Regions from separate parts of the Natranaerobius trueperi genome, predicted to be linked through region 1. Evidence: a T-box and tRNA genes for the amino acid it is inferred to sense, from the RefSeq annotation. Region 1 holds a T-box; the other regions hold tRNA genes.

What was found. A T-box is a leader RNA that pairs with one kind of tRNA and senses whether it is charged. The one in region 1 lies ahead of leuS (leucine--tRNA ligase), so its partner is inferred to be a tRNA-Leu.
Region 2: it has a tRNA-Leu gene. The T-box ahead of leuS (leucine--tRNA ligase) is inferred to sense a tRNA for this amino acid. The anticodon was not compared.
Region 3: it has a tRNA-Leu gene. The T-box ahead of leuS (leucine--tRNA ligase) is inferred to sense a tRNA for this amino acid. The anticodon was not compared.

What each region holds. Positions count from the first base shown of each region.
Region 1 covers NZ_NIQC01000010.1:43,437-51,900, forward strand. The annotation lists gene CDO51_RS05960 (Spo0B domain-containing protein) at 1-305, shown strand, start outside; gene obgE (GTPase ObgE) at 321-1,670, shown strand; gene nadD (nicotinate-nucleotide adenylyltransferase) at 1,709-2,332, shown strand; gene yqeK (bis(5'-nucleosyl)-tetraphosphatase (symmetrical) YqeK) at 2,358-2,933, shown strand; gene CDO51_RS05980 (LCP family protein) at 2,947-4,098, shown strand; gene rsfS (ribosome silencing factor) at 4,113-4,475, shown strand; T-box leader at 4,516-4,726, shown strand; gene leuS (leucine--tRNA ligase) at 4,778-7,237, shown strand; gene CDO51_RS05995 (helix-hairpin-helix domain-containing protein) at 7,416-8,054, shown strand; gene CDO51_RS06000 (hypothetical protein) at 8,072-8,260, shown strand; gene selB (selenocysteine-specific translation elongation factor) at 8,401-8,464, shown strand, end outside.
Region 2 covers NZ_NIQC01000039.1:6,588-15,051, reverse strand. The annotation lists gene CDO51_RS13915 (hypothetical protein) at 357-515, opposite strand; gene CDO51_RS11995 (sodium:solute symporter family protein) at 2,909-4,318, shown strand; gene CDO51_RS11990 (M24 family metallopeptidase) at 4,311-5,414, shown strand; tRNA gene CDO51_RS11985 (tRNA-Leu) at 6,057-6,142, opposite strand; gene CDO51_RS11980 (hypothetical protein) at 6,259-7,209, opposite strand; gene thiE (thiamine phosphate synthase) at 7,271-7,903, opposite strand; gene thiH (2-iminoacetate synthase ThiH) at 7,926-8,464, opposite strand, start outside.
Region 3 covers NZ_NIQC01000021.1:12,741-21,204, reverse strand. The annotation lists gene mutM (bifunctional DNA-formamidopyrimidine glycosylase/DNA-(apurinic or apyrimidinic site) lyase) at 1-146, shown strand, start outside; gene ytaF (sporulation membrane protein YtaF) at 1,222-1,839, shown strand; gene coaE (dephospho-CoA kinase) at 1,856-2,455, shown strand; gene CDO51_RS09240 (lytic transglycosylase domain-containing protein) at 2,540-3,103, shown strand; tRNA gene CDO51_RS09235 (tRNA-Leu) at 3,153-3,238, shown strand; gene CDO51_RS09230 (ArsR/SmtB family transcription factor) at 3,426-3,740, opposite strand; gene CDO51_RS09225 (ABC transporter ATP-binding protein) at 3,899-4,882, shown strand; gene CDO51_RS09220 (ABC transporter permease) at 4,875-5,618, shown strand; partial or broken gene CDO51_RS09215 (IS30 family transposase) at 5,668-6,418, opposite strand; gene CDO51_RS15050 (hypothetical protein) at 6,573-6,707, shown strand; gene CDO51_RS09210 (L-cysteine desulfidase family protein) at 6,753-8,114, opposite strand; partial or broken gene CDO51_RS09205 (IS6 family transposase) at 8,161-8,464, shown strand, end outside.

The sequences.
Region 1 (8,464 bases):
CTGCTTCTTGGGAGGACTTTAATAATTCTTACGGGCCCAAAATTGTACCTCTGTTAGATAGAGTTTGTCAGTTGATTTCTTTGGAAAAAATTGTCCATCCATCTAGTATGATTGACTGGGAACTAGATGAAAATACTAAGGAATATACAATGGTTTTGACAGTATATGATTCAGAGGAACCTTGGGGAGTTAATATAGATAAATACTTAAATGAAGTTAAAGTAGAAGCTCATAAAATAGGGGTTAAGTTTGAATACTTTACTTGGGAAGAACAGATAGCTGTGCATTTTCTTATACCAAAATAAAAAGCAGGTGATTTTATGTTTGTAGATAAAGCGAAAATATATGTTAAAGGTGGAGACGGAGGCAACGGAATTGTAGCATTTAGAAGAGAAAAGTATGTACCGGACGGTGGTCCTAGTGGTGGAGATGGGGGCGATGGTGGGAATGTTATTTTCGAAGTCGACCCAGGATTAAAATCACTAGTAGATTTTAAATATAATGTACATATAAAGGCAGAACGTGGCGCTCATGGTGAGGGAAGTAAAAAACATGGTCGATCTGGGAAAGATCGTATAGTGAGAGTACCACCAGGAACAGTTGTAAAAGATGCACAAACTGAAAAAAATATTTGTGATTTAGTTTTTGATGGTGATCAATATACTGTTGCAAAAGGTGGAAGAGGCGGAAGAGGTAATGCAAGGTTTGCAACAGCCAATAATAAGGCTCCTAAATTTAGTGAAGAGGGTAAGCTAGGAGAAGAGCAGTGGTTGATACTAGAATTAAAAGTTATAGCTGAAGTTGGCTTGATAGGGTTTCCAAATGTGGGTAAATCGACTCTTTTAAGTCGAGTTAGTAAAGCAGAGCCTAAAGTAGCTGATTATCACTTTACAACAATTAATCCTAATTTAGGTGTAGTAGATTTAGATGAGGGAAAGAGATTTATAGTGGCAGATATTCCAGGGCTTATTGAAGGTGCCCATAAAGGAAAAGGCCTTGGGGATAGATTCTTAAAACATATTGAAAGAACTAAAATTTTAGTTCATGTCCTAGATATATCAGGTGTCGAAGGTAGAGACCCTATTGAAGATTTTTATGCTATTAATGAAGAATTAGTTGGATATAATCAAACAGTTGCTAATAAACCACAAATAATTGCAGCTAACAAAGTAGATTTAGGAGAAGTTGCACACAATAATCTAGAAGGATTAAAAGAACAATTAAAATCAGACTCTAATTTCAGTGATATTAAAATTTTTCCGATATCTGCTGTTACAGGTGAAGGGTTAGAAAATTTATTATATTTTGTAGCTGACAAAATAGAGGAACTGCCAGATATTGAACCAGAAGAAAGTGAATATGAAAAAGAAGAAGAAAATTTAATCACAGAACAGGAAGCAGATGAAGTATTATATACTCTTGACAAGGATGGGACTACTAAAGAAAGTATAAAAACTATTCGTATCGAAAAACAAAACGATTTATTTATCGTAAAGAATTATGAACTTGAAGACATTGTACAAAGAGTTGATGTATTTACAAAAGAAGGTCAGGAATACTTTCAAGAAAAGGCAGATCAACTAGAGTTAGAGAAAACTTTAAGAAAATATGGGATTAAAGAAGGAGATACTGTTAAGATAGGTGATTTTGAATTTATCTATCAAGAGTAATAGGTTACTAATATAAGTGATAAGGAGTGGGGAGGGCAATGGGAACTAGGAGAAGAGAAAATAATAGAGTAGGCTTAATTGGCGGTACTTTTGATCCTATTCATACTGGTCATCTAATAATAGCAGAAGAAGCTTTAAATAAGTTTTCATTGGATGAAATTATTTTCATCCCAGCTGGGATACCTCCACATAAAACTTCAGAAAATATTACATCAAGCTTTCATCGTTATATGCTTACTAACTTAGCTACTAGTAAGCATCCAAAGTTTTATGTGAGTAGTTTTGAAGTAGATAGAGATACACCTTCATATACTATTGAAACTTTAAGATACTTCAGAGATTTGTATAGTGATAAGACAGATCTGTTTTTCATTACTGGTATAGATACTTTATTGGATATTCTTACTTGGAAGGATTATCGTTTACTACCAGATTTATGTCAATTTATTTGTGCGACTAGGCCTAACTTTTCTTTTGAAAAGCTTGAAAAAGAAGTTTTTGGTACTTTACCTAAATTAAAGAATAAAATTCATTATATGGACGTGCCGTTGATTGAAATCTCTTCTACAGATATTAGAAAGAGATGTAAAAATAATGAGAGTATCAAATTTATGGTACCGGAGAGTGTAGAAGCTTATATTTTAAAAGAAGGTTTATTTTAAAAAAACTAACAGAGGTGGCTCTTTAATGAATTATCAAATCCTTTATGATTATTATGAAAAAGAGTTGCAAAAAACACTGTCTTATAAAAGATTTGAGCATTCTTTGAATGTAGTCGAAACAGCATTCAAAATTTCTGAGTTTTTCTCTATTGAAAAAGATAGAGTAGCGTTAGCTGCCCTTGTCCATGATAGGGGAAAAGAAATCTCTAATAAAAGATTACTTTCAATTGCAAAAGAGCAAAATTTAATTTATGATGAGTCTGAAGAAATTTATCCTGAATTGTTACATGGTCCTATTGGAGCTTATCTATTAGAATATGATAATAAAATTAGGGATGAAAAAATTCTGAATTCAGTTCGATATCATACAACAGGTAGACCAAACATGAGCCAATTAGAAATAATCATTTTTTTAGCTGATTTAGTGGAACCAAATCGATCTTATCCTAGAGTAGATGATCTAAGAAAACTAGTATTTAATGAACCTTATGAAGCATTGTTAAAATCCTTGGACTGGACCCTAGAATACTTAATGAGAACAGGAAAGGTTATTCATCCCTTAACTGTTAAGACAAGAAATCACTATTTAAATAAGGTGTAAGAGGAGGGGTCCTATGAGTTATACCAAAAGGTATAGAAAAGATAAGCGTACCAGAAAAAAAGCTAAACTGAAGAAAGAACGAATTTTTGCACTGATAATTTTAATAATAACTTTTTTTGTATTGGGAGCTGCAGTTAGATATATAATATCCGGTAGAAATCTCGAAACTGAAGCAGATTGGGTAACTAATTTATCACAGGATGTAAATGATCAATATACTAATACCTTAGTTGCTGTAGTTGATGATTCACATAACATTTTAAAATATATAACGATTTTAAATCAAAAAGAAGACTCTGAAGAATTAAATACCATTTTTATTCCTGGTGAAACGTATTTAGACACACCTGGGAATGACTTTGAAATTTTGATGGAAAGCTATAGTAAAGGGCATATAGATTTATTGATAGATACAGTTAAAGACTATCTTGGAGTGTCAATACATAACTTTATAAAAATAGAAAGTGGAGTCTATAGTGGAATTAAAAATGAATTAAATTTTATAAGTGATGTAAATCATGACAAGTTTAAAACACAAGTTCTAGAGAAAGATTTAAAAGAAGGTGATATACAAAAAATCTTTACTGATCATTTAACGAGTATAGAAAATTTTTATAATAATACTAATGAGAGAAAAGGATTTTTTAATACACCTAGAGTGCGTAAATATATAGAAAAGCAAATTGAGACTAATTTTACATGGGATCAGATGATAGAGTGGATTGATACAACTGTAGTTAATGCAAATGAAAATTTGGTAGCTTTTAAATTACCTGGGGAACAAGAGGTAGTCAATGATCAGAAACATTTTTTACCTGATTTTGATGAATTAGAGATTATTGTAGAGCAATATTTTTCTAAAAAAGCAACTAAAGAGGTATCAAAAGATAATATAACTATTGAAGTTTTAAATGGTAGTGGTGTGTCAGGTGTGGCAGAAGATGCTAGTGATATGTTAGAAGAAGTAGGTTTTGACGTTGTTTCAATTGGTAATGCAGATAATTTTGATTATCAATCTTCAAAAGTAATTGCTCGCAAAGAGCCAAGAAAAGCAGCGAAAGAAGTTGCATTAGAAATTAACCAAGCTGACTTACTTGTTGAGTTAAAAGATGATTTTGAAGCTATGGTAACAGTTATTATAGGAGAAAACTTTGAAGATAATTAATAGGAGGGATCCATTTGGTAAAAGAATCATTTGAATTGGTGAAAAATATAGTAAGTACTTTAGATAATGACAAAGGCAAAGATATTTTAATACAAGAGGTGAATGAGATTACTCTTGTTTCAGATTACTTTGTACTAGTTACAGGTAATAGTACAACTCATGTTCAGTCTTTAGCTGAAAATTTAATTGATACTATGAAGCAAGAAAAAAATATCTCCGCATTACATAAAGAAGGAATAACTGAAGGTAACTGGGCCCTAATTGATTTTGATTCTGTTGTTGTACATATATTCTTAGAAGAAACAAGAAGTTTCTACAATTTAGAAAGATTATGGGCTGAAGCAAATGAAATCACAATTAACGAGTTAGATATTTGACATAAGGAAATAAATTTTATATAATTTCAAAAAAACATGTGTTAAGGCAATGATGGAGGCTAGTAATCAATAGTAATATTACAGAGAGCCGGTGGATGCTGTGAACCGGTATTTTACTTTGGTGAACTCGCTCCTGAGCTGGTCGATGAACTTATTAGTAGTCGGTCCGGTAGTCCCGTTATGGCTGTGCGAGTGGGCTTTACAAAGGCCAAATAGGGTGGTACCACGGGAAATAACTTCTCGTCCCTTTAAGGGATGAGAAGTTATTTATGTTTTATTTAACTTTGAAGGAGGTAAGTTCAATGAGTGGATACAAACCGCAAGAAATTGAGGCCAAATGGCAAAAGAGATGGGAAGAAGAAACTTCATATACTGTTGAAAATGACCCAAATAAAGAAAAGTACTATGTACTTGAGATGTTTCCTTATCCCTCTGGTAAGCTTCATATGGGTCATATGAGAGTATATTCTATTGGAGATGTGTTGGCAAGATTTCAAAGAATGAGAGGGTATAATGTTCTTCATCCAATGGGATGGGATGCATTTGGCTTGCCTGCAGAAAATGCTGCTATAGAAAATCAAACAGTACCAGCTGATTGGACATATTCAAACATAGATCATATGAAAAAACAACTTAATTCACTAGGAACTAGTTATGATTGGAACCGTGAAGTTACCACATGCTCACCTGAATATTATAAATGGACGCAATGGATGTTTTTACAGTTATACAATAATAATTTAGCATATAAGAAAAAAGCACCAGTAAACTGGTGTCCAGATTGTGAAACAGTACTTGCAAATGAACAGGTAGAAAATGGTGAGTGTTGGCGTTGTGGTAATGAAGTTGAAGAGAAGAAGCTGTCACAATGGTTTTTCAAAATAACTGATTATGCGGATCGATTAACAGATGATTTGGATCAATTAGAGGGTTGGCCAGACAGAGTCAAAACAATGCAAAAAAATTGGATCGGTCGTAGTTATGGATCTGAAATAGATTTTCAAGTAAAAGATCATGATGAAGTTATAAAGGTATTTACTACAAGACCTGACACTATATTTGGGGCCACTTACATGGTTCTTTCACCAGAACACCCTATAACTAAAACACTAGTTGATGGAACCGAAAAACAAAAAGAAGTAGAAGAGTTTGTTAATAAAGTACAGAACATGAATAAGGAATCAAGAGAGTCTGATAAATTAGAAAAAGAAGGTGTTTTTACAGGTAAATATGCGATTAATCCAGCAAATGGTAGAGAGATACCAATTTTAGTAGGTAATTATGTTTTAATGGAATATGGAACAGGTGCAGTGATGGCAGTTCCGGCTCATGACGAGCGTGACTATGAATTTGCAAAAAAATATGACCTTCCAATTGAACAAGTTGTTAAACCAAAAGAAGAAGATAATAATACTGAGCTACACAAAGCTTTTACGGATCATGGAATAATTATAAATTCACCTGGTTTTAATGGAATGACGTCTAATGAAGCAATTGAAGAAATTACTAATTATTTAGAAAAATTAGGTAAAGCCAAAAAAGTGACAACTTATAGACTAAGAGATTGGTTAGTTTCGAGACAAAGATATTGGGGCGCACCTATACCAATGATATATTGTAATAAATGTGGTTCAGTACCAGTACCTGAAAAGAATCTTCCTGTAAATTTACCAGAAGATGTAGATCTAACAGAGGGCAGTAAAAATGTTTTAGAGAATCGTAATGACTTTGTTGAAACTACCTGCCCTAATTGTCAAGGTACAGCTAGAAGAGAAACGGATACGATGGATACTTTTGTATGTTCTTCTTGGTATTTCTTGCGTTATACAAGTCCGGATTCAGAAAACTTACCTTTTTATAAAGATGATGTAGACTATTGGATGCCTGTAGATCAATACATCGGTGGAATAGAGCATGCTGTACTACACTTATTATATGCTCGATTTTTTACTAAGGTAATGTATGATTTAGGATATACTAGTGTAAATGAACCTTTTTCTAGATTATTAGCACAAGGGATGGTTAATAAAGATGGTGCAAAAATGAGTAAGTCTAAAGGTAATGTAGTATCACCTGATGAAATACTTAAAACCTATGGAGCAGATACCGGACGATTATTTATATTATTTGCTGCTCCTCCTGAAAAAGATTTAGACTGGAATGATGAAGGTGTAGAAGGTTGTTATCGATTTTTACAAAGAGTGTATCGATTAATTGATGAACATCAAGATCTTTCTTCTAAAAAGAATAACGAAAATCAATTTACGAAAGAAGATAAAGAATATAACATTGCAATAAATCAAACTATTAAAAAAGTAACAGAAGATGTATCTCAAAGATTTAATTTTAATACAGCTATAAGTGCAATTATGGAGTTTGTAAATACGACAAGTAAATATCAAAATGGTCAGTACAATGCTACATTACTAAGAAAAGGTCTTGAAACTTTGGTTAATTTATTAGCTCCTTTTACACCTCATATTTGTGAAGAGTTATGGGAAGAACTCGGACATAAAGAAAGTGTTCATAGTTTAAGTTGGCCATCATACGATCCGAAAGCTCTAGTTTCAGATGAGGTTGAATTAGCAGTACAAGTTAACGGAAAAGTAAGAGATCATGTTACTGTTCCTTCAGATGGAGATGAAGAGACTGTTAGACAAATCGTATTAGATCGAGAGAGAGTCCAAGAGTATATTTCAGATGGTGAAATTAAAAAGTTCATTGTAGTACCTAAAAAATTAGTAAATATTGTTTGTAAATAGAAATAATAAGGGGCTTTTTATAGGCTCCTTATTATTTTTAATAACTATTTAACACACAGGAAGATAATCTAAATATTTAAAGAATAATATAAAATTCTTCTTTATCTGTATGAAAAAGAGGGATTTTTATGTGTAAAAGAGAATTAATAGTTACTATTGAAACAGGAGGAAAAATTTAGTGACAAAACTTAATCGAAAGCAGTATACGATATTCGCTATAATAATAGTTTTTGTTTTGAGTTGGTTTATCTATAATTTCTGGTTAAATGATTCAGCTAATGAATTAGTTATTTCGGATTTAGAAGGTGAAAGTAAAAATCAAATTTTAGAAGAGACAATATCTAATGACAAAAATGAAACCGAAGATGAAAAAAATACTCAAAAAGTTGTAGTATATATTTCAGGTGCTGTATCTACTCCAGGTGTTTTTACATTACCTGAGGGTAGTAGAGTTTATCAAGGCATTGAAATGGCAGGCGGTAAGAACGAAGATGCATTAACAGAATTTTTAAACTTAGCGGCACTTTTACAAGATGGCATGCATATACATATACCAAGTGAAGGAGAAGATATGGATCAAGTAAATGATGATATAAATATGACTTTTTATCAAGAAGAAAATTCACTTATTAATGTAAATACAGCTAATAATAATCTACTCGAGTCATTACCTGGTATCGGAACTGTGAGAGCCCAAAATATTATAGACTATCGAGAAAATAATGGAATTTTTTCTACTACTGATCAAATTATGGAAGTAAACGGCATAGGTCAAGGTATTTTTAGTGAAATTAAAGAATTAATTACTGTAAATTGATATTAAGGGGGGAGCCCATGAGCTTTAAGTATATTTGCGAAAATTGTTCTAATGAATTTTATCCTCCTTGGTGGAAAGGTAGCAGTGTAGAATCAGAATGTGTTTTTTGTGGAAGTCAAGGAATTAATGAAGTAAGAATTTCTTATCAAGAATATTATAATGACATGGTTAAAAAAATACCTAGAAGAGAACTAGGTGGTGGATGAGGCTAAAAGTTCCGGTTGGTAACCGGAACACCCCTACGAACATTAAATCGTGGGGGGTTTTTTCTTGACAGTAGGGTTTGACTAGCTTAAGATAGAATTAACTTCAAAAAATGAAAAAAATAGTGGTAGGTGATTGAGTTATGCACCTTGTTGTTGGTACAGCAGGACACGTAGATCATGGAAAAACAAAATTAATTGAAAAGT
Region 2 (8,464 bases), on a different contig from region 1:
AGGAATTAAATCAAAGAGATGATACTCTTTGAGAAAACTTGCTTACCTGAACAAGTTTCGATGTTTTTAAGTAAGTTTTGTAGAGCGGGAGATTATAAAAATGTTTAAGGAAAAAAGATAAGAATTTGCACCTAATTTAGGTGCAAATTTCTTTTTAAACATAACTTTGGATGCTACGTGATAACATATTATCTTTAGGTAAAGTGAAGCGTGTCATTAAAAAACAGATAGGTATTACAAAAGCGCCTATACTTATATATTTATAATGAAAATATCGTTCAACATACATGTAACAAAGCATGGTACCCGATGCACCATGTGGCAAATTCAAATTGATTGTGGCCTCGCTTAATTTATTATTTTTTGTAAAAGTGTTCTGGTTTTATCTCTTCAATCCCATTAACCTCATCTAGATTCAGGGCTCTATCAGTATCGACGATAGTACCATCGCTGTATACAATTTGAACAATATTACCATCTTCATCTTTTTTTACTTGTGCTATTCTGTATGACATTATCGGCGCCCCCTATTATAAGATTATTGTGTGAGCATTCCATTACCTCTTATATATATTTTTCAGCTTTATTCAAAATTTTATGCGCTTCATAAAAGTTATGAGCTACAGTACTGTTTTCAACAAATACTCAATTCTAATAAACCTGTCCTTTCCCATGTAATTCCTGTTGTTTTTCTAGCTCCTCGTAATTTAGATCATTTCTTTCTTTTTTTTTGAAGAAAAATCAGAGTGGCCTTCCCTTTTACTTTGCACATTCTTACTCTGATGGAAAAATAGGCACTAACGAACGACATAACAGCTTGATTAGACGTTCATCCCAACAAATACAAGATTTGCTCACCATTGTTACCGGCTCTACCAAATCTTGTATTTTACATTTCTTTATATCTAATTGGAAAAATCATCAAACACTATTAGAAATGAACTGAAAATAGGGTACTAGTAACTTAAATCTAGGTTCAAAGAATATATGAAAATAAGAAAAACTACGGACCAAAATTCTACAAAAAATTCATCTAAAATTAATATCTCTTTAGATGTCAACGTTCTTTGAAATTACATCCAAATTATGATATAATTTAACGAAATAGTGAGTTAAAGAAAAGTTCACGAAGTACACGAATAATAATATTTTGCTTTATCTGCGTAATTCGGAGATTGGCTAATGTGACCTTTTTTTATAAAGACTCCTTTCGATACAGCAAATGATACAATAACACGAATACAGCGCCATCAACTGCTACTGGTTTTGTAGGTGCTAGAGCACCTAGTGAAAGACAACACATTTCTCACAGAGAATGTTAAGAAAATTCCGTCAGTCTTACGTAAATCACAAATCTCACTCTGTATAAAATTTAAAGCCCTTTCAAGTCTGTCTCCATAATCAATTTACAGAAAAAATAGTTATAAACTGACAGTCAAAGATAAATTTAATACGTTACTAGATAAACTGCTAAAAATATCAACAACTAAATTTTAGGAGATAGTCTGCTTTAAAGATGATATTATACTAATATTTGTGTTTAGCCAACAAAAAGCTAAGGTTCTTACAAACGGGGGAAGGCTTAAGTAATCAATAAGAAAAGGACAAGTTAGATAAGCTATCTGTAACAACAAAAGATCTTACTTTTGTTGAAAAAAAAGCAAACAAATTGTTTGGATGTTCCGTTAGGTGCTAAAGTGAAAGATTTGCTAGATACAAAGGAGTCCTCCTTGTAATAGTTTAGAAAGTTTAGCTTTAGGCTAGAATATGTTGCATAACGTTTGTTTGTAGTAATGAACTTTTACACGCTGAGGGATTAATTTCAGCAAAATCTACCTAACCAGAAAGTTTCTTGAGTTTCGAATGATAACCTGATTTTTGAAACTCATCAGAGTAATCTTTGAAAGATCACTCTATTTCATACGAGAACCTCCAAGAAATATTCCTAATGAATATTTCGCCATAAAGTGGAGGGCTCCTATTGAAACGCCCTGAAAAATTCTTTTATGACGGTTTTTTTGAGTTGTGCAGAGATCTAAACGAATTATAATAGGCGCTTGCAAAACTATTAGCTAAAAAAGAAAATTCCGAATTTATTTCAAGGGATTTTTAAAAACCACTTTGAATTTTAATGTCAAGGTAAAAGATGAATCACTCCTTTAGGTATTAATTTAACCAGCAATCCAAATAAAGTAACAAAATTTTGATAAATAGCAGATAAAGCAAATTCAGAAGAAACACTATTAAATCAGACACTACTCTTTTCTTGTACCTTTTTCAATAGTTTAGAACCCTTTGAAAATAGGAGTATGAACGCGATAGTTGTTTTTAGGATAAGTGTAAATTACACGTCCATACTTAGAATCAGTACATGGAATGCAACATCTACTGAAACGTTTAGTACCCTGCTTTCTATTCAAAGGGTAAACCCATTTGATTCTTTTACAAGAATTACAATAACCATCACTATTTGAAAGTAGAGTTAATATTTTTGGGGTAAACAGAATACCATTTTCATTGAAATTTTCAGCTAAATTTTTGGAGTTTCTACGATTTTTATTAATTACTGCCTTTAAAGAACATTCTTTTATCAAGAAGCGATAGTTTTCAGTACTATCAAAGCTGGTATCAGCTTTGAAGATATTGTATTTTTCAATATCATGACGTTTTTTTACGTAATCATAACTTGAGTATCGAATAAGAATCTAACTTTTGAAACTCATCAGAGTAATCAAAGAAATTTGATCTTTCACAGGATTCACCTCTCAAGAAATATCATTAGTGAATATCTCGATATAAAGTAGAGAGATTCTTGTTGGAAGAGGCTGTAAAACCTTCTTATGGCAGACTTTTGTGTTTTGTAAGGAGCTAAAAGCTAAAATAAATTATAGTTTATGGAGGGATATTTATGGAACTGACCCACAACCCTGCGTTATTGTGGTATGTTATAGGGTATATTGTTATAATCGTTGGTATTGGATATGTTTTTTCTAAAAAGGTTTCAAACACAGATGATTTTATGCTTGCTGGTAGAACTTTAGGATCTGTAATTTTGATGGGTACACTTATAGCAACATGGGTTGGAAGTGGAACCGTTACAGGTGGAAGCACGTCTATTGCTTATCAATTTGGTCTTGGTCCTGCTATTTTAAACGGTTTAGGTGCTACGCTAGGTATTTTAGTATTATTTGCTATGGCTAATAAAATTAGAAGTGCAAGTAAATATACTCTTTCAGGAGCATTGGAAGAAAAATATGGTACGGTAGCGAAAATATTAGCTAGTGTAATTATTATTCTTGCGTTTGTAGGAATTGTTTCATATCAGTTTACTGGATTAGGTATGGTTCTTAATGCGGCAACTGGGCTTCCAATTGAGACAGGGACTATCATTGCTGCTGTAATAGTAATAATACTTGCAACACTTGGAGGTCTCATGTCAGTTGCACCAACAGATGCTTTAAGTGCATTTATTATTTTAATCGGTTTGATTATTGGTATCCCTTATTCAATTGCATTTGCAGGAGGATGGAGCGAATTAACAAGCCAAGTACCAGCCTCAAAGTTAACACTCTTAGGTGAGCTAAACCTAATACAGCTATTGGGTTATATTGTTCCTTCTTTATTCTTACTTCTAGGCGACCAAAACATGTACCAGCGAATAGCTTCATCTAAAGGTAATAAAGAGTCTAGGATGGGTATTATTGGAATGTTTATAGGGGTCGGCTTTGTTTATCCAGCAGTATCAATTATCGGCTTTGCTTCTAGTGCTACTTTTCCGGATATTAGGCCAGGTATGGCTTTTATAGCTATAACAACTGTTTTACCAGACTTTATAGGAGGTCTTCTACTGGCTGCAGTTACAGCATTTATAATAACAACAGGAAGTTCTTACTTATTGTCTGCTGCCACCAACATCACAATGGACATATATGGAAATTACATTAATCCAAAATCTACAAGCAAACAAAAACTAGTCTTTACACGTATTTTGATACCAGTACTAGGTGTATTATCTTACGTGCTTATTCAATTTTTCCCAACAATTTTGGAAGCTCAGATGTATGCTTACACAGTGTATGCAGCTGGTATAACTCCAGCAATACTAGGTGTTTACTTGTGGGGAGATAGAGTAACAAAACAGGGTGGTATATCATCAATGATTTCTGGTGTAATTGTTACACTATTTTTTGAGTTTTCCAATATTTTAGACTTCCACAGTGCTGTTATATCAGTACCAATAGCAATTTTAGTATTAATTGTAGTTACCTTAATGACAACGAATAAGGTAACAAATAAGGAGATGATTGATGATGAATAATTATAAAGAACGTATTAACTCTTTAAAAGAAGTAATAAGGCAAAACAATATATCGTTAGCAATCATTCCTCCATCTCCTAATTTACGTTATTTAACAGGATATAACGGCCATCAAGATGAAAGGTTCTTTGGTTTTTTTATTCCAAAGGATGGTGAACCTTTTCTGATAGCACCAGAATTAGCTAAACCACAAACTGAGATAATGCCTGTTTCGGAAAAATTATTTTATAAAGATGGAGAAGATCCTTACCAGATCATCTTGTCAGTTTTAAATGACAGAGAATTGAGCAGCAATAAAATTTTAGTTGATAATAGTTTGAATGCTAGCTTCCTTCTCCCTATACAAAGGATTTTTATTCAAAGTGAGTTTGAGTTAGCAGATAATATCCTAAAAGAGCTCAGGATATGTAAAGACCATGAAGAAATCAAAGCATTGAAAGATGCAGGTGAACTGACTGATAAAGTTTTAGGCGAAGTATTATCACAACAAAATTGGATTGCAAAAACCGAAAGGGATCTTGCACTGTCTTTAGAATTTAAGCTTCGAAATTGTGGCATGGAAGGAGTAAGTTTTGCACCTATAGTAGCTTGTGGTTCTAATGGTGCTACTCCACACCATAAATGTGGAGATACAACAATAAAAGAAGGAATTCCCATAGTTATTGATTTTGGTGGTGTGTACCATGGTTATGCTTCAGATATGACAAGAACAGTAGTTTTTGGTGAGCCTGATGAGGAAGTTAAGAAAGTATATACAATTGTAAAACAGGCAAATGAGGAAGCCAAAAAAATTGTACGCCCAGGAATAGAAGCAGAAAAAATAGATATTGTGGCTAGAAAAGTAATTGAAGAAGCAGGTTATGGAGAAAATTTTATACATAGGACGGGACATGGAATTGGAATGGAAACTCATGAAGCACCCATGATTGTTGAAGGAAATAAAAGATTACTCAAACCAGGAATGACATTTAGCATCGAACCAGGGATTTACTTACCAGGCAAGTTTGGAGTTAGGCTAGAAGATATTGTAGTAGTGACGAAGAATGGAATTGATTCAATAAATAATTATCCTAAAGAATTAATACAACCTATTTAAAGCTATTAAAAGCCTCGGTTATGGTGTTATTTTCACCTATCCGGGGTATATTTGTTAACAGTCAAGTTTGTTCAGATGAAAATTTGAAAGAGATTCTGTCGTCTAAACAACGAGATGAAGAAATACTCACTGGTGACAATTTAGACCTGTTATGACCTAAAGGAAGCCGTGGGGAAGACTTGGAACATATTCAAGCGAACGGATATGACCTGTTCGATGGGTAACCTTGTAAATCATGGAAATTTTTAAAAGTTGGGACTTATGGGTTGTTGGATGTGTTCATGCAAGTAAAATTAAGCTGTAACTTATCAAAAGAAGTTTAGAAAAGTGCTAGAGGGATAAAATTAACAGAAAATTCGTACACAATTAATAAAGTTATACGAAGGGTAATAATAAAGACTTAAAAAAACAACATTCTCATTCTATATATGTATGGTATTTGGAAAATGAAAAGAAAGTGGGGATTTATTTTTCAATAAAAGTGACCAATAATTATGGGTAGAAGATATAACCGATCATATGAAAAAAATATATGTCAAAATTAAGATAGCTATAAAAATAAATTTAAATAATTTAATAGGTTTTATTAAGGATGAGAATTGTATTATAAAAAGATTAGAGGAGCTTAGCAGCAGGATAAAATGGTGCCGAAGGTGGGATTCGAACCCACACAGGCCAGGCCTACGTGATTTTGAGTCACGCGCGTCTGCCAGTTCCGCCACTTCGGCATGTAGGAATTTTAATTAACATTTTGATTTCATTATACCAGTTTTGACGATAAAATCAAGGGTAGGAACAAAATCTGTTTGAAAAACTAAAAAGGAAAAAGCGCCAAGAGGCGCTTTTATTCTTCGATAGAACTGATTAATTCTACAGTATTTTCCATTGTCGATGATGCTTTTAATTTTATAAGGTCGAGATTTTGTTCTTCTTCTAGATCATCGAGTGATGTCATGAATCTTTCGTATAGTTTTTCATTTTCATCTTCTGAAAATTCGATCTCTATTTCTTTTGAGAGCTCATTAATTTTATCAATACTATTCTGAGCTTCTTCTGTATTTTCTTCAGCAGTCATTAATACTGTGTTTCTTACATGATATTTTATTTCAAATACTTGTGCTGTCACTTCGTCAGAAAAAAAACTTTTAAAGTTATATAAATGAAGGGTTAAATTATTTGCTGATATTAAAGTCTTCCAATGGTCATGATCTGAACTAGAAACAGTTAGTGTATCTAGTTCTTGCTCGAAAGGATCAATTACTTCAGAAGGCACTCCTTTTTCATCAAGCATACTCTCTAATTCATTCCAGCTCTCATATAATTCAGTAACAGAGTCTTTTATATCATCCCAAATCTCTTCTGAACTTTCAATGAGCAGTTCTTCATCATCTTCTTCATGGTCTTCAAGTTCTTTGTTTAATATCTCATTTAAAATAGTCTTTTCAAAAGTAATGTCTTCTTGAAGTTCTTCTTCCATCTCATCATCACCATTTTCTTCCACTTCGTCATCCTCACCTTCTTCATCATCATTTTCATCTTCTTCCTCATCATTTTCATCTTCTTCCTCTTCATCATTCTCTTGTGCTAATACTGGTGGTGCATCTGCTAGAGGTAGTAAATCTGCTTGTATTAAAATATCTAAGGTAGTAAGTTCAATTTCTTCGACTAATTCTTCTAACTCTTCAACTTCATCTTCAGCTTCATCGTTATCTTCTTCTTCTTCTTCCATACAAGCAGATGTTGTCATTAATAGTAGTGTTGTTAGAAACAATAAAAGGAGTTTATTTAATCGCAAATTTATCACCTCAGGTGATATTATAACCTTAAAATGTTAAGTTTAACCACTTGTTTGGAATTTAACTAGTGATAATACTTCTGAGTTCTTTGATTTGTTGTGAGATGTCTACAGCTCCAACAATTTCTGTTACCATAGCAAAACATGTAGCACCTTTATTTTTCACTTCATTTAGATTGTGTTTTTTTATACCACCAATTGCAACAAAGGGAATATCGAGATTTTTTGCAACATATTCTACATATTCAGTTCCAACTGGGGGTTTTTCTTTTGTGTCTGTTTGAAAAACAGGTCCTGTACCTATATAATCAGCACCATCCTCTACTGCTTTATGGGCTTGTTTTGGGGCATGAGTTGATTTTCCGATTATCTTCTCATTTCCAACTAATTTTCGTACCTCTTTTATAGGAAGATCATTTTGTCCTACATGAACTCCACAAGCATCAACTAAAATAGCTATATCGATATCATCGTTTACAATAAATTTACATCCAGCATTATAAGTTAGTTCTCTTATTTTTTTACATTGTTCTAGTTTTTCTTTAGCCGTTTTATTCTTTTCTCTATATTGTATAATTTCCACACCGGATTCAAGCATTTCTGTAACAACCTGAATATTGTCTCTACCTTTAGAAAACTCTTCAGCGGTAATAGCATAAATATCTGTATTTAAAATATTACTAGAGTTATTCAAACTAATATTGCCTCCTTTTTATTTAAAAAATCTCCCAATCCTTTAAGACTGGTTGATAACCATGGGCTAAAAGAACTTGTTTAATCTTTTGTACAGGGCGATCATCAGAAATTTCAAATTGACTTTTCCCTTCATCAACCCCAGAATATCCACCAACTTCAGTGCTGACTCCTGCTGACATACGGGTAACTCCTAAAGGAAGTAAATTTTCTCTAAGCTCTGAAGATTCCCTAGTAGAGATGTTTATTCCAGCACTTTTTAAAAAAATTCTACTAGCTACAATCATCTGAACAAGATTTTTATCTGAAACTTCATCGTATTGCAAACTATTATTTTGTCCTGCAAATGGGCGAAGTCGTGGAAAAGAGATACTAACCTCTGCTTCAGGAAAATTATCAAGTAGATATTTAGCATGCATTCCTGTAATGAAAGTCTCTTTTCTCCAAGGTCCGAGTCCCTGTAATGCACCAATATTAACTCTTCTCATACCTGCTTGTAATCCTCTTTCTGGTGCATTTAATCGAAATTCATAATCAGTTTTTGGACCTTGTAAGTGAACAG
Region 3 (8,464 bases), on a different contig from region 1:
ATTCGTATGGTAATAAAGGTGGATTTCAGGAACTATTACAGGTATATGGAAGAGCTCGAGAGTTATGTTTTATTTGTAAAAACCCTTTAGAGAAGATAAGAGTAGCTAATCGCGGGACTACTATTTGTCCTAAATGTCAAAAATAAAGATTGATCTCCCGTTAGATAAGCGGGAGATTTTTTATTGTTTGCCCTGCAAGAGCGGCAGCTAGGCGGTGAAAGTCCGCTACAGGCTTGGTGGTAGGAACTGTTAGCAGATGGCAAGGGCGTCCACCGCGAGATGGAGTCTGAAGGAAGCCTAATGAAAACTCTCGGTCTGACGAACAGAAACCACATAAAAGGCATATGTGGGGTGGATGAGTGTGCACTACAACACAAAGTCCAATACCACCCGAACCCTACGGTGTAAATGTGGCAGATATATGAGAGGAAAGTTACCGTTCTTAACAGGGGAGGTCTTACGGGGGTCGCTGACAAGAGGGTTAACCAACAACCCACAGCGACAAACCGTGCAGTGATGCACGGTTGAATCGTAAGAAGTCAGCAGAGGTCATAGTACCGGAGACGGGAAGGACCGAACAATGGTAGTCTTTTAAACCAGAGAGAAGGTGAGATAGTGCAAAGAGAGCAGAAAACTGTGAAAACAGGCTACCCTTGCGAGGGTATGGTGGAACCAGAGAGTACCAAGGGAGCGGAGTACTAGCTCACTGGAACCTAATGAGAAAGACGGTGCAGAAAGCTTACTTGATAAATTAATGCATATAGGGAATTTAAATGAAGCCTACAAAAGAGTAAAGCAAAACAGAGGAGCGGCAGGCGTTGACGGGATGACAGTCGATGAGCTAATGCCATACTTAAAATAAGGACGCATTTCAAAAGAGCCTGAGAAGTGGAAGCTTGGGAATGGGCAAACACCCGGAAAGGGGTACTGGCGAATAGCCAATAGCTGGATATTATAAGTCATTAACAAACGAATACCTCGCATCAATTGGATATGATGACATATCCAATTGATACGAGGTACTGCACTCAAATCATTGAACCGCCAAGTACCGAACGGTACGCTTGAGTGGTGTGAGAGGTCGGTAGATAAATTAATTATCTACCTCCTACTCGATTATGAATAGCACCAAGGGAAGTATGCATAGGACGTGCACTATAATATTAACCACCCCATATAGTAAATTACTAACCATGATATTAGAAAATGGGAGGGAATAATATGATAGAAATGCTTCCCTTGCTTGCTCTTGCATTAGCAGTAAGTTTAGATGGATTTGCAGCAGGGTTTGCTTATGGTGTAAAAAATATTAGAATTCCAATGGGTTCTTTGATATTATTAAGTGTGACATCTGGTATATCAATTTGGTTTTCTATGTTTTTTGGTAGGTTAGTAGGTAACTTATTTACACCTAATGTTGCAGAAAACTTAGGTGGTGTGATATTAATATGTCTAGGTATTTGGTTGATATATCAAAATATATCCATTATAACTAAGAGTAACAAAATGGAATTTAATAAGAGCAATAAAACTGTTTTTGGTGATGTATTAGATGATCCTATAAAAGCTGACTTTGATAAATCAGGGTCTATTTCACTAAAAGAAGCAATAATACTAGGTGTTGCTTTAGCAATGGATGCCTTTAGTGCAGGCTTTGCAGCTTCTTTAATGGGCTTTCATTCATTATTAACACCTATCTTTGTTGGTCTTTGTAAATTTTTACTTGTACCTTTAGGTACTAAAGCGGGATTAAATATTAAGTCAGTTACAAATCATCCTAAAATAGTTTTCCTTCCGGGTGCAATATTACTACTACTAGGATTGATAAACTTAATTTAAGGAGATGAAATAAAAAATGATCATAGGTCTGACAGGAGGAATTGCTTCTGGGAAATCAACTGTATTAAAAATGTTAGCTGATCTAGGGTCTATAACAATAGATGCAGATCAGATTTCTCGAGAAGCTACCAAAAAAGGATCACAAGCATTAAATGAAATCAAGGAAGTTTTTGGCAAAGAATATATTGATAAAAATGGTAAACTTAAACGTGAAGCTTTAGGAGACGAAATATTTAATGATAAACTAGCTAAAGAAAGACTAGAACAAATACTTCATCCAAAAATTGATATACAAATGAAATACTTAATTGATAAATACCAAAAGGAATATCCATCTAAATTAATAGTGGTAGATATACCACTATTATATGAGGTTGGTAAAGAGGAACAATTCAATGAAGTTTGGGTTGTTTGGGTTGATTTTAAAACTCAATTAGAGCGCTTAATGAAAAGAAATGATTTATCCTATAAGGAAGCAAAAAACCGTGTTAGAGCTCAGATGCCTCTTGATGAAAAAAGAAAGAAGGCTGATCGTGTAATAGATAATAGTGGATCAATTAATCATACAAACCGACAAGTAAAAGAATTATTTAATAAAGTTTCTTCAAAAGAATAGTAAAAATAATTTAATCATATAGTAATATTTAATAATATGTATTAGAATAGATATAACACAATGTTTTAGGACTGAGGTGTCACAATGAAATCTAGTAAATACTTATTTATCATATTGAGTTTGATGCTTGTAATAACTGTAATTATTAATTTGGTTATTCCAAAGTTATGGGAAATGTTTTATCCTCTTCACTATGAACAAGAAATTTACCACGTATCAGAAAAGCATGATATTGATCCTTATTTATTATTTTCTATTATTAAAGTCGAAAGTAAGTTTGATTCAAAAGCAGTATCTAACAGTGGAGCATTAGGCCTTATGCAAATAATGCCTTCAACAGGTGCATGGGCTGCTAATGAGATCTCTATAGAGTCTTTTGAATATGATGATTTATTAGAGCACAAAACAAATTTAGAAATTGGGGCTTGGTACTTTGATTATCTGAAAAATGAATTTAATGATGATTTAGTAAAAACTTTAGCAGCTTATAATGCAGGGCAAGGAAAGGTGAGAGAATGGATAGAAACAAATGTTTGGGATGGAACAACTGAAGATATTGAAAGTATACCGTATGGAGAAACAAGATCTTATATTGAACGAGTGTTATTAAATTATAAGAGATATGAGGATATATATAGTGAATCTTGACAAAACCGATATATCGGTTGTATAATTAATTTTGTTGTAAGTTAATTAAGCGGAAGTGGTGGAATAGGCATACACGCAGTCTTGAGGGGGCTGTGCCCAATGGGCTTGCGGGTTCGAATCCCGCCTTCCGCACCAATATTCAAAGTAACTAAAAGTGCTGAATCCGAGTAGGAGACAGCACTTTTTATATTTAGCAAAATATTTGAGATAGCTATATAAAAGTTTTAAATAATGCCGGCTAAAAGCCGGCATTATTTAATGATCAAAAGTATTGATGGTTGTAGATATGTTCTACTGACAGCTTATCAATGGTCTACTTCTCTTAACATTTTTTATGACAAGAATTGTTGCAAGTTTTATTCTTTTCGATACACAGTTCATATAGATTTGAGAACTCTTCTGAAAGCTCTTTAAAAACCTCTTGTTTTACAGAATAGTGAGTGAAATATCCTCGTTTTTCACCCCAAATAAGACCTGCTTCTCGTAAAACTTTCAAGTGTTGACTAATAGCAGCTTCAGTTATATTTAAGCGATTTGATAGTGCACCTACACAAAAGTCATTTCTTAATAATAATTCTATTATTTTGAAACGTGTAGGGTCAGATAAGGCTTTAAGAATTTTAAGTTTATTTAACATGAAAACTCACCACTCATTTTAATTAATCTTAAGTGAATTATATTATACTACCTAACATTTATCAATTTAAAATCCATTAAATTAGACTGTTGACAAAAACAATTAAGCGAATTAATATCTGATTAAGCGATGACTTAAATAGATGGAGGTAAATAAAAGTGAAATATAACAAACAACCTTTAATTGAAGTGAACAATTTAACTAAAAAGTTTGGTGATTTTAAAGCTGCAGATAATATTTGTTTTTACATAGAATCAGGTGAAACTTTTGGATTTTTAGGTCCAAATGGTGCAGGAAAAAGTTCTACAATAAATATGTTGACAGGACTTTCCCGGATAACTTCAGGTGAGTACTTTGTGTTAGGGAATGATTTTGAGAAAAACCATAAAGAATTGAAGAAAATAATTGGTGTAGTACCAGATGAAAGTAATATGTATGATGAATTAACTGGTTTTGAAAACTTATTTTTCACAGGCTCATTATATGGTATTGATAAAAGAACCAGAGCTGATAGGGCAAAACAGCTTCTTAAAAAATTTAATTTGTCTGAAGTCAAAAATAAATTATTTAGATATTATTCTAAAGGAATGAAAAGAAAACTTACTATAGCAGCAGCTTTAATGCACCAACCAAAAATATTATTTTTAGATGAACCTACAACAGGCATAGATATCCAGAGTGCGAGGGATATTCGATCATTAATTAAACAGTTAAATTATGATGGGAAAACAGTTTTTTTAACTACACATTATATTGAAGAAGCTGAACGTCTTTGTGAAAGAATTGCTTTTATAGTAAATGGTCAGATCGTAAAAATTGACAAGACAAATAAACTACTAATAGACGAAAATAAAGGAAAAACAATAGAGTTTGTTGTTGATAAGGTCACTCCAGGTATAGAAAAGCAAATAAAAGAACAATTCAATGTTAAATTAGTTAATATTAAATCTAAATCTTATGTTGTTATCGAGTCAGAAGACTTTACTACTATTTTCCCTTATATAGAATTTTTTAATAAACTAAAAATTAATGTATTAGAAGCGAAAGTACTAAAATTGTCATTAGAAGATGTCTTTGTTAGGATGACAGGGATTGAATCTAACTTTTTAAAAACTGAGAAGGGGGAGAGCACCCATGATTAGTAAAGCTGAATTAATAGCTTTTGTTAATATATTAACAAAAGATGTCAAGAGTTATTACTTGAAACCTCCAAATATCAGTTGGGGCCTGATATTTCCTTTTGCCTGGATGTTGATGTTTTTAATAAGATCAGAAGGACATTTAGAAATAATTGATGTTTTTCCAGGGGTAATTGCAATTTCCATCTTATTTGGCACAACTTCTATGTTAGCAGTTACTATTACCTTTGAAAAACGTTGTAGATCATTCGAACGGCTATTACTAGCACCTATTGATTTGAATTTATTAATGTTATCTAAAACTATGGGAGCTATTATTTTTGGAATGATAAATGCTGTACTTCCTATAATAATAATTACCTATTTCATTGAGGTTACTTTTATAAACTTTTTAATAATAATGGGAAGTGTCTTTTTAACAGCTGTTAGTTGTACTTTTCTCGGACTATTTATAGCTGTTTCTGTTCGTGAAGTTTTCCAAGCACAAACATATTCTAATTTTTTTAGATTTCCAATGATGTTTTTATGTGGCTTATTCGTACCAGTTTTTGAGTTACCTTTAATATTAAGACCGGTTTCATATATTTTACCACTAACATATGGTGTTGATATTTTAAGAGAAGCAATTAATCAAACAGGAAATTTACCTTTATATATAAACTTTGTTATTTTACTTGTGTTTTGTATAGGTTTATTTCTCTATAGTATAAAAACAGTAAGATATAAATGGATTGATTAATTGCTAAATTGCAATATTAAATTGAACATGTTTCCAACTGTAATATATGTCACTTAATTAGAGCGCTACAGTGTTCTGGAGATAAATAACCAAATATCCGTCTGGGCAAAGTGTTGCACCAGGCTTGAACTTTAGCTATCGAATCTAATGAGTAATCCAATAGGCTCTTGCCCTTGGGAATGAATCGTCTAATAAGTCCATTATGACGTTCATTAGTGCCTCTTTCTCCAGAAGAGTAAGGATGGGCGAAATAAACCTTGATTTCGTTATTTGCTTCTAATGTAGCTAGTTCAGCAAACTCTAAGCCATTGTCAGCTGTAAAACTTTTAAATACCTTTGAAAAGTTATCACCCATTTCAATAGCTATGTTTGTTAGACACTCTTGCACAGCTTCTGTTGTTTTTGCTGGAATCTTACGTATGATTTCTTTACGAGTTACTCTTTCAGTAATGGTAAGTAAAACTGGTTCATTTTTTGTTTTCTTACCAATCAAAGTATCAATTTCCCAGTGACCAAAGACTTGGCGGTTATCTACCTCTTTAGGGCGTTCACTAATACTAGTACCTAAATTCTTTTTCGGCCTACATCAGGGTAATAGATCTCACAACTTTATTCTGCTTGATCTGAGTAACAGTGCCTCTTTTCAATTCATTTCGAATGGTGTTAGGTGATCTGTTCAAGAATTTTGCTATATAGTTGGGATTGTACCCTTGTCTATTTACTAGCTCAATTTGTCCCCGCTCAAAGTCATTTAATTGTTTATTATTGCGGGATGTTGGTGTATTATTAAGGTAATCCATAGTGTGCACCCTTCCTGTAATTGGTTATTTTGTGGTGATTTAATTATATTACAGTTGGGTCCACTATGGAGTTTTTATTTAGTTCAATTTGATTTTACAATTAAGCGGATTGATTAATTATTATTTATTTTATTAAAGAAAGGAGGGAAGTGTTATGTGTGACAAAGAAAGTACTTGCAAATATCCGAACAATTTAAAAGATAAACCTGAAAAATGTAGTCCAAAACAAGTTAAAAGTGTCATGGTGATGATAAAGAACATTCATGTGAATTTAATGATTAATAAATAAAGCCCATCTTTTCGTTTGTATTATTGAAAAGATGGGCTTTATTTATTAAAACATAATTTTAAATATAGTTTCATCAGTTTTTTCCATACCTTCACGAGAAAGTTGTCCTAGGTTTTGTACCGTTTTTTCAGTTTTTCCAACAATAATTCCATTCCCGCAAGAGATATGTAACCCATTAACTGACAGGAGAGCAGTTTGATATGATAAGTCAGCTGCTGTCATTAGTTTTATAGCACAACTTGGTTTCGCTCCATCACAGACCACACCTGAATTATTAGCTATAATATTATCTATAACAGCAACTATTTGATCTGTTGATCCTTTTAATAAATAAGCTATTCCAGCTGATGCACCTATTGAAGCTGCTACAGCCCCTCCGCATATTGCTGATAAATTTCCTATGTGGTGTTTAATGTAATTAGTTAAAATAATAGCGATAGCACGCGCTTTCAACAATTGATCATGTGTACAATCTAATTCACTTGCTGTTATAGCAAGAGGTATAGTTGTCATTATACCTTGGTTGCCACTCCCAGAACAGCTCATTACTGGTAAGTTAACACCAGACATTCTAGCATCGCAGGCGGCAGCTGTCCAAGCTTTTATTTTGTTACTTAGATCACTAGGTAGTTTCTGATTTGCTATTAGGTTAGAAATTTTTGATCCTACTCCAAAACCTGGTGATTTATTTAAGCCATATTCTGCAATTTTCATATTTAATTGTATTCCTTCATTTAAAAATTGAATTTTTTTTAGATCTATTGATTCTACCAGTTCTATAAATTCCGCTATATTAAACTCAGAGTAATTAATCTTTTGATCCTTTGATTTTGCTGTATTAATGTCTTTTTTATAAACTGGCTTTCCATTGCATTCTAAATAAGTGATATTATCATGACTTTCTTTTATAATTGCTTTTCCTGTACCTTTGTCTGTAGAAACAATAGCTTCTACATAAAGGGGAGATTTTTTATCCAGAGGATTAACTATTACTTTATCTTGTTCAATTAGTTTTTGTGCTTTATTTAGGAAATCGTATTTGACATCACTGAAAATTTCTAAATTTTTATCAGTTTGCCCTATTAAACTTCCCAATGCAGCTGCAAGATTTAAACCTGCTTTTTGGGTCCCAGGTATTACAACTCCAAGGCCATTTTTATAGATATTCGGATCAGTCCAAACTTCAACTTTAATTAAAGTCCCTTCTACCTGTTCATAGGCAGCAGCTGCAGCTAGACCAACAGCAACTGGTTCTGTGCAACCAGCAGCTACAACATTATCTTCTTTTAAGGTATTAATTATTTCAATCTTTTCCAATAACATCCCTCCTGTTTCTGATTTAAGTTCTTTAAAGTTGTATGATATTTGAATTAGTCTCCGTCCCGGAGTTATGATGTTTTTAGGCATAAAATAAACCCTCCTGGAAAAAGGAGACTGATCCATGGCTTAAGTTGTGTGTCCTAGATGCTATTCAAACAACCTTTACGGTTATGGGTATGACAAATACGGTAATGAAAAGTTTTTATGCAAAAAATGTGGTCGTCACTGGGCACCTAGACACTTTCTGAGGGCGGGGATAAAAGAGGCCTAATAAGCCTCGCAAATATCCCTTTTGCCCTAAATGCGGTAAAGCATCGTTTTTACATCACGACTATGAATTTTATTCTAATTTGAGGTGTTGGGACAAAGTGTAATCATTCTTTTTATGTCCCTAAACCTCAAAGTATTCCTGAGCCTTCACAACTTGATATTAACGG